One region of the Amycolatopsis sp. PS_44_ISF1 genome, then DNA from elsewhere that is predicted to be linked to it. Evidence: predicted binding sites of a transcription regulator. Region 1 holds the regulator's gene; the other holds the start of a gene.
The links. Region 1 encodes HspR, which represses chaperone genes until heat shock. Its sites were predicted from a motif close to ANNTTGAGTNNNNNNNACTCAANNT; they were not measured.
Positions count from the first base shown of each region.

Region 2: lon (endopeptidase La) is a predicted target of HspR. The motif match lies at 2,085-2,109, and genes of this name have one in related genera.

Region 1 is NZ_JANUXO010000001.1:1,480,254-1,484,664, reverse strand. It holds gene NYF13_RS06710 (globin domain-containing protein) at 1-1,052, shown strand, start outside; gene NYF13_RS06705 (dienelactone hydrolase family protein) at 1,144-1,836, shown strand; gene NYF13_RS06700 (heat shock protein transcriptional repressor HspR) at 1,873-2,307, opposite strand; gene dnaJ (molecular chaperone DnaJ) at 2,313-3,497, opposite strand; gene grpE (nucleotide exchange factor GrpE) at 3,531-4,238, opposite strand; gene dnaK (molecular chaperone DnaK) at 4,235-4,411, opposite strand, start outside.
Region 2 is NZ_JANUXO010000001.1:620,221-624,631, forward strand. It holds gene NYF13_RS02650 (GNAT family N-acetyltransferase) at 1-198, shown strand, start outside; gene NYF13_RS02655 (SAM-dependent methyltransferase) at 295-1,149, shown strand; gene NYF13_RS02660 (SAM-dependent methyltransferase) at 1,146-1,985, shown strand; gene lon (endopeptidase La) at 2,124-4,411, shown strand, end outside.

The sequences.
Region 1 (4,411 bases):
AGATCTCCCAGTTCTTCTACGGGATGCTGTTCACCCTCGCCCCGGTCACCCGCGACTTCTTCCCGATCAACATGGAGGTGCAGCGCGGGCGGCTGGTGCGCGCCCTGGTGCACATCGTGCAGATGGTGGACCGGCCCGACGACCTGGTGCCGTTCCTGCGCCAGCTCGGTCGCGACCACCGCAAGTTCGGCGTCATCCCGCGGCACTACGAAGCCGTCGGCACGGCCCTGCTCGCGGCGTTGAAGAACCACCTCGGCGCCGACTGGACCCCGGCGGTCGAGCGCGCGTGGGCGGAAGCGTTCACCATCGTCGCGCGCGCCATGCAGGAGGCCGCCGCGGCCGACGCGAACCCGGCGTCCTGGTCGGCCACCGTGGTCGAGCACCGGCGGCTGACCTGGGACCTGGCCCTGGTTCGGCTGGTACCGGCCCAGCCCGTGCCGTACCTGCCGGGGCAGTACATGAGCGTGGAGGTACCGCAGCGGCCGCGGTTGTGGCGCTACCTCTCGCCGGCGAACGCGCCGCGGGAAGACGGCGGGATCGAGTTCCACGTGCGGGCCGTGGACGGCGGCTGGGTCTCCCGCGCGATCGTGAGCCACACGCAGCCCGGGGACGTCTGGCGCCTCGGCCCGCCGCTCGGGCGGATGAACGTCGACCGCGAACGCTCGCGCGGGGTGCTGATGGTGGCCGGCGGCACCGGCGTCGCCCCGTTGCGCTCGATCCTCGACCACCTGGCCCTGTGGGGCGAGAACCCGAAGACCCGCCTGTTCTACGGCGGCCCGTCCCGCGACGACCTGTACGACCTCGAAGAGCTGCGGGCGCTGTCCTCGACCAACCCGTGGCTCACCGTGACGCCCGTGGTCGAGCGCGGCGACCACCTGCCGGGCTGCGAGCAGGGCACGCTCGCGGAAGCGGTCACGCGGTACGGCGCCTGGCCCGACCACGACATCCTGGTCGCCGGCTCACCTTCGATGATCCGCGCGACGGTGTCCCGGATGCTCGTGGCCGGCAGCGTGCTGGGCCAGATCCAGTACGACCCGTTCACCATCGACTGATTTGTCCATATCGGACAGAGAACTTCGGACCGGCAGCTCCCCGGAATCCTCGAAGTCCGCGGAATCCCCGGGCCGGGGCTAGGGTCAGGGCATGGAGATCCGGATCCCCGCCGCGGACGGCGGTATCAAGGGCTACCTGGCCACCCCCGAGGGCCCCGGCCCCTTCCCGGGCGTGGTCATCATCCACGACGCGATCGGGCTGACGCAGGACGCGCGGAACATCACCGACCGGTTCGCCGCCGAGGGATACCTGGCGCTGAGCCCCGACCTGTACTCGCGCGGAGGCTTCTTCCGCTGCGTGAAGCGGGTGTTCGGCGAGCTGTTCGCCCGCTCGGGCCGCGCCTACGACGACATCGAAGCGGCCCGTTCGCTCGTGGCCGGGCGCCCGGACGCGAGCGGCAAAGTCGGTGTCGCCGGCTACTGCATGGGCGGCGGATTCGCGCTCGTCGCCGCGTCACGCGAGTTCGACGCCTCCGCGCCCTACTACGGCCAGCTGCCCCGCGACCTGTCCGCTTTGGACGGTGCCTGCCCGGTGGTCGCCAGCTTCGGCCGCCACGACCCGACCCTGCGCGGCGCGGCCACGAAACTCGAGCTGGAACTGGAGTCGCGCGGGATCCCGCACGACGTCAAGGAATACCCGGACGCCGGCCACGGCTTCGCCAACCGGATCGGCCCGGCCCCGCTCCAGAGCCTGCTGCGCATCGCCAACTTCGGCTACCACGAGCCTTCGGACTCCGACGCCTGGAAGCGCGTGACCGGGTTCTTCGCCGAGCACCTGAAGTAGCCCGTCAGCGGCGACGGCGGGAACCGGCGTCGCCGCTCACGAGCGCTTGGGCTTCCAGACCACCAGCGAGGTCTGCTGCCGCATCGGCACGAGGTCCTTGCGGTAGGAGGCGTGCACCGCGGCGGTCGCCTGCTCGGCGGCGGCGTAGGCCGCGGCGATCTCCTCGGTCAGCTCGTGCACGCGGGCGCGCAGGGCGTCGACCTGGTTCTCCAGCTCGATGATGCGCTTGACCCCGGCCAGGTTCACCCCGGCCTCCTGCGAGAGGCGCTGCACCTCGCGCAGCAGGGCGATGTCCCGCATGGAGTACCGGCGGCCGCCGCCCGAGGTGCGGCCCGGCGAGACCAGGCCCTGACGGTCGTAGGAGCGCAGGGTCTGGGCGTGCAGCCCGGAAAGCTGCGCCGCCACCGAAATCACGAACACCGGAGTGTCCTCGTCCGCGCCGTGCGGGATTCCCGGTGGTCCGCCGAACATCACCCTCACCTGCCTTCGAGCAGCTCGGTGATCTCGGGCCGCGGGTCGTGGCCCTTGATCGACTCGGCGTAGGCCTCCAGCGCCGAGCGCGCCTGGTCGTCCAGCTTCGCCGGGACCGCCGCCTGCAGCGTCACCAGCAGGTCACCCTGCGAGCCGTCCCGCTTCTGAATGCCCTTTCCCCGCACGCGCAACACTCGGCCACTCGAGGTACCCGCGGGCACCTTGAGCGACACCTTGCCGTCCAGCGTCGGCACCGTGACGGTGGTGCCCAGCGCCAGTTCGGTGAAGTCCACCGGCACGGTCAGCGTGAGGTTCAGGTCCTTGCGGCCGAACAGCGCGTGCGGCGCCACGTGGACCCGCACGTACAGGTCGCCGTTCTGCGCGCCGCCCCGGCCCGGCTCGCCCTGGGCGGCCAGCCGGATCCGCTGGTCGTCGTCGACGCCCGGCGGGATGCGCACGGTCAGCGTGCGGGTGCGGGTGCTGATGCCCTCGCCGCCGCACTCCGGGCACGGGTCGTCGATCAACTGGCCGCGGCCGCGGCAGTCCCGGCACGGCTCGGAGAACGCGAACGCGCCCTGGCTGCGGCTGACCAGACCGGACCCGCTGCAGGTCGGGCAGGTGCGCGGCGAGGTACCGGGCTTGGCCCCGTTGCCGCCGCAGGTCGAGCAGGTAGCCGGGCTCGACAGCCGCAACGGCAGGGTCGCGCCCTTGACCGCCTCGGTGAAGTCGATCCGCACGTCGGTCTCGACGTCGGCCCCGCGCTGCGGCCGGTTCGCCGCCGCACCGGCCGGGCCACCCCGGCCCCGGCCGAAGATGCCGCCCAGTATGTCGCCGAGCCCGCCGAAGCCACCCTGCTGCGCACCGCCGGCCTGGCTGAAGATGTCGCCCATGTCGAAGCCGCCGGCCCCACCGCCGCCGCCGGGGAAACCGCCGAACCCGCCCGCGCCGCCGGCCCCGAAGAGGCTCCTGGCCTCGTCGTACTCCTTGCGCTTGGCCGGGTCGGACAACACCCCGTAGGCCTCGGAGACGGCCTTGAACTTGTTCTCCGCCTCCGTGTTGCCCGCGTTGGCGTCCGGGTGGTTCTCCTTGGCCAGCTTGCGGTAGGCCTTCTTGATCTCGTCGGCCGTGGCGTCGGAGGAGACACCCAGCTCCCGGTAGAAGTCCTTACCGATCCATTCCCGAGCACTCACCGGGTGCCTCCTCCTTCCACTGTGGAACGACAGTTACTGCTGGTCCGGCTCATCGATCGATCCGTCGAGCGGCAGCTCGCCACCGACCGGCGGGTCCACCGGCGCGCCCGCGCCCGGCTCGTGGTCGGTGACCCCGACCAGCGCGGCGCGCAGCACCCGGTCACCGAAGCGGTAGCCGCGGCGCATGACCACGGTGACCGTCGGGCCCGTCACCTCCGGTGAGGTGTCGTGCTGCACGGCCTCGTGCACGCTCGGGTCGAAGGGCTCGCCCTCCGCGCCGAACGACTCCAGGCCGGCCCGTTGGAGGCCGCTGACCAGCTTGTCGCCGACCGACTTGAACGCACCGGTGAGGTCGCCGTGCTGCTCCGCGCGCTCGAGGTCGTCGAGCAGCGGCAGCAGCTCGTCGACCACCGACGCCTTGGCCCGCAGCACCACGGCTTCGCGATCGCGGTCCACCCGCTTGCGGTAGTTCGCGTACTCCGCCTGCAAACGCTGCAGGTCGGTGGTGCGTTCGGCCAGCTGCTTCTCGACGTCGGAGGAGACCGAGACGGCCTCGCCGATGATCGAGTCGCCGAGCGAGGGGCCCGCGTGCTTGCCCGCGAGCTCCTCCTCGGCCGGCCCATCGCTTTCCGGGGACGGCGGGCGGGCCTCGCCGGCCTGCGGGTCGACCCGCCGCCGGTCCCGCACGACCACCGGTTCCTCCGGGCCCCGGCCCTCGGTGTCCTCGTGTCGCGGGGTCACTTCTTCTCGTCCTCTTCCACGATCTCGGCGTCGACCACGTCGTCGGCCTTGGCCTGGCCGGCCCCGGCCGCGCCGGCGGCACCCGCGTCGGCACCCGGGGCGCCTTCGGCGTTCGCGTTGGCGTACAGCGCGGTGCCCAGCTCCTGCGAAGCCGTGTTCAGCTTCTCGATGGA
Region 2 (4,411 bases), 860 kb from region 1:
GCCGTGGCCGAGGCCGCGCGTTCGGCCGGTGTCGGCACCGCGCTGGCCGCGCACGCGCACCAGGTCTTCGACGAGGCCGGCGCCGACGTCGTCCTCCTGCACCACGCGCTGGCCAACCCGCGCTCGACGCCGTTCTGGTACGCCCAGGGTTACCGTCCACTGTGGACGGGCTGGCAGCGGCGGCCCGCGGTCCGCTGACCGCGGCCCGGTCGTTTCCGAAAGCGATGGCCGGCTGACCGCGGCGGCTCCCCTGGCTAGGCTGGCCGCACTGGCCGGAAGAGGGGAGCCGTCGACGTGACCGAGCAGCCGGATGCCGCTCCACGAGCGCCGGAGGGCGTGGACACCGAGAAGCCGTCCGCGGCACGGATCTACGACTGGTACCTCGGGGGCAAGCAGAACTGGGCCGTCGACCGCGAGTTCGGCCGGAAGGCCGAGCAGCAGTGGTCGCTGGTCAAGCCGGGGGCGAGGCAGAACCGCGAGTTCATGAACCGGGTGGTGCGGGCGGCGCTGGAAGCCGGGATCCGGCAGTTCGTCGACCTCGGCTCCGGGGTGCCGACCGCGGGCAACGTGCACGAGGTGATCGAGGAGGAGCTGGGCGAGGAGGACCACGCGACCGTGGTCTACGTCGACTACGAGCCGGTCGCCGTCGCGCACGCCACGCTGATCCTCGAAGAGGCCGCGGCCACCGACTGGGCCGGCATCGTGCAGGCCGACATGCGCCGGCCCCGGACGGTGCTGCGCGACGCCCGCACCCGCGAGCTGATCGACTTCGACCGGCCGGTCTGCCTGATGATGATGGCGGTGCTGCACTTCGTCGGCCCGGACGACGACCCCGAGGGCATGGTCGGGGCCTACCGCGACGCGCTCGTGCCCGGTAGCTGGCTCGCCATCTCGCAGATGAGCGAGGGGGACGGCCGCGGACCGGCGCTGGAGGGGCTGCGCTGGCTGGTCGAGCAGTACCGCAAGACCAGCAACCCGATGTGGGTGCGCGACCGCGAGGAGATCGAGCCGCTGTTCGGCGGCTGGCCGTTGCTCGAACCGGGCATCACCCATCTGCCGGACTGGCGCCCCGAGCGGGAGCTGAACGCGGTCGAGGCGCAGGCCCGGCCGTTCGCCTGGTGCGGGGTGGCGGAGAAGCCCCCGGCATGACCGCGGACGAGGTCCCGCCCGGGGTCGACGTCGAGAAGCCCTCCGCCGCGCGGGTCTACGACTGGTACCTGGGCGGCTCGCAGAACTGGGCCGTCGACCGCGAGTTCGGCCGGCGGGCGGAGCGGGTGTGGCCGCTGATCCGGCCGATCTCGCGGCAGAACCGGGCGTTCATGAACCGGGTGGTGCGCGCGGCGCTCGAAGCCGGGATCCGGCAGTTCGTCGACCTCGGCTCCGGGGTGCCGACCGCGGGCAACGTGCACGAGATCGTCCGCGACCGGTGGACCGCCCCGGACCGGCGGCCCGCCGTGGTCTACGTGGACTACGAGGCCGTGGCCGCCGCGCACTCCACCCTCATCCTGGAGCGCGAGGGGGCCACGGACTGGGCCGGGCTGGTCCGGCGCGACATCCGCGAGCCGGAGGCGGTGTTCGCCGACGAGACCACCCGGCGGCTGATCGACTGGTCGCAGCCGGTCTGCCTGCTGATGATCACCGTGCTGCACTTCATCGGCCCGGCCGACGAACCCGACGCGCTGATGGCCGCCTACCGGGAAAAGCTCGCGCCGGGGTCCTGGCTGGCCGTGACCCACGGCACCTGCACCGAGGACGCGCCACCCGAGCGCGCCGCGGGAGTCCGCCGTTTCGTCGACGCCTACCGCGACACCTCGAACCCGGCGTACCTCCGCTCGGCCGAAGAGATCCGGCCGTGGTTCGGCGGCTGGCCCCTGCTGGAGCCGGGGATGACGGCGCTGCCGGACTGGCGGCCGTCGAGCCCGGTCTCGCCGCTGGAAGCCGAGACCCGGCCGTTCGCCTGGTGCGCGGTGGCCCGGCGGCCCTGAGCCACCTGCGGGCCCTCGGTCCGTGAGGCAGGCACCTGAACCGGGCTTTCCCGATCGCTCCCAGCGAACACTCTTCTGGAAACAAACCAGCCCGGCGGAGAGTTGAGCACAGCAGACTCAACTACCCGAGGAGTGCTCATGTCCGACCCCCGCCTCCTGCCCGTGCTCCCGCTCGATGACGACGTCGTGCTGCCGGGAATGGTGGTCCCGCTCGACCTGACCGACGCCGAGACGCGGGCCGCGGTGGAGTCCGCCCAGGCCAAGACGCCGGCGCCGGCGTCCTTCCCCGGCATCCGTTCCGGCGCCGCCGGTAAGGCCGAGGTCCTGATCGTGCCGCGCGTGCACGGCGAATACGCCGAGCTCGGCACGGTCGCGACCGTCGAGCGCGTGGGCCGGGTCCCCGGCGGCAAGGCCGCCGTGCTGCTGCGCGGCACCGGCCGCGCGGTCGTCGGCCGCATCGCCGACGGTCCCGGCGCGGCCCGCTGGGTCCACGCCGACGACGTGGCCGAGACCACCGACGACCGTTCCGCCCCGCTCGCCGCCGAATACAAGGCCGTGGTCATCTCCGTGCTCCAGCAGCGCGGCGGCTGGCAGATGATCGACGCGGTCCAGCAGATCGAGGAGCCGTCCGCGGTCGCCGACCTGTCCGGCAACGCGCCGTACCTGAACACCGACCAGAAGATCGAGCTGCTGAACGCGCTCGACGTCAGCGCCCGCCTGGAGAAGGCCCTGGAATGGTCTCGGGCCCACCTGGCCGAGCTGGAGGTCTCCGACACCATCCGCAAGGACGTCGCCGACGGCATGGAGAAGCAGCAGAAGGAGTTCCTGCTGCGTCGCCAGCTCGAAGCGATCCGCAAGGAGCTGGGCGAACTCGACGGCACCGCCGAGGACGACGACTACCGCGCCCGCGTCGAGGCGGCCGAGCTGCCCGGCAACGTGAAGAAGGCCGCGCTGGCCGAGGTCGACAAGCTGGAGCGCACCTCCGACCAGTCGCCCGAGGGCGGCTGGATCCGCACCTGGCTCGACACGGTGCTCGACCTGCCGTGGAATTCCCGGACGACCGACAATTTCGACATCGCCGCCGCGCGCGCCGTGCTGGACGCGGACCACGCGGGGCTGGACGACGTCAAGGAACGCATCATCGAGTACCTGGCCGTGCGCAAACGCCGCGCGGAGTCCGGTCGCGGGCCGGTCGGCGGACGGGAGGGGACTGCGACGGCGCAGCACGCCGCCGAGGGCGGCGGGCGCGGGGCCGGCACGGTGCTCGCGCTCGCCGGTCCGCCCGGGGTCGGCAAGACCTCGCTGGGCGAGTCCATCGCCCGGGCCATGGGCCGCAAGTTCGTCCGGGTCGCGCTCGGCGGGGTCCGGGACGAGGCGGAGATCCGCGGTCACCGGCGCACCTACGTCGGCGCGCTGCCGGGCCGGCTCGTGCGGGCGATCAAGGAGGCCGGCTCGATGAACCCGGTCGTGCTGCTCGACGAGATCGACAAGGTCGGCGCCGACTACCGCGGCGACCCGACGGCCGCCCTGCTGGAGGTGCTGGACCCGGAGCAGAACCGCACGTTCCGCGACCACTACCTCGAGGTCGAGCTGGACCTGTCCGACGTGGTGTTCCTGGCCACGGCCAACGCGCTGGAGACCATCCCCGGACCGCTGCTGGACCGGATGGAGCTGGTCACCCTCGACGGCTACACCGAGGTCGAGAAGGTCACCATCGCGCGGGACCACCTGCTGCCGCGTGAGCTGGAGCGCGCCGGCATCGAACCGGGCGACGTGGTGCTGACCGACGAGGCGTACAGCCGGATCGCCACCGAGTACACCCGCGAAGCGGGCGTGCGCGACGTGAACCGGACCATCGCGAAGGTGCTGCGCAAGATCGCGACGAAGGTGGCGCTCGACGAGCTGGCCCTGCCGGTCACCCTGGACGCCGCCGATCTGGAGACCCACCTGGGCCGCCCGCGGCACGTGCCGGAGTCCTCGCTGCCGGCGTCGACGCAGCGCACGGCGTTGCCGGGGGTCGCGACGGGGCTCGCGGTGACCGGCGCGGGCGGTGACGTGCTCTACATCGAGGCTTCGCTGTCCGACCCGGAGACCGGGGCGACCGGCCTGCAGCTGACCGGCCAGCTGGGCGAGGTGATGAAGGAGTCGGTGCAGATCGCGCTGTCCTACCTGCGTTCGCACGGTGCCGAGCTGGAACTGCCGGTGGGTGATCTGAAGGACCGCGGCATCCACGTCCACGTCCCCGCGGGCGCGGTGCCGAAGGACGGCCCTTCGGCCGGCGTGACGATGACCACGGCGCTGGCGTCCCTGCTGTCGGGCCGCGTGGTCCGCGCCGACGTGGCCATGACCGGCGAGGTCTCCCTGACCGGCCGCGTCCTGCCGATCGGCGGCGTCAAGCAAAAGCTGCTGGCGGCCCACCGCGCGGG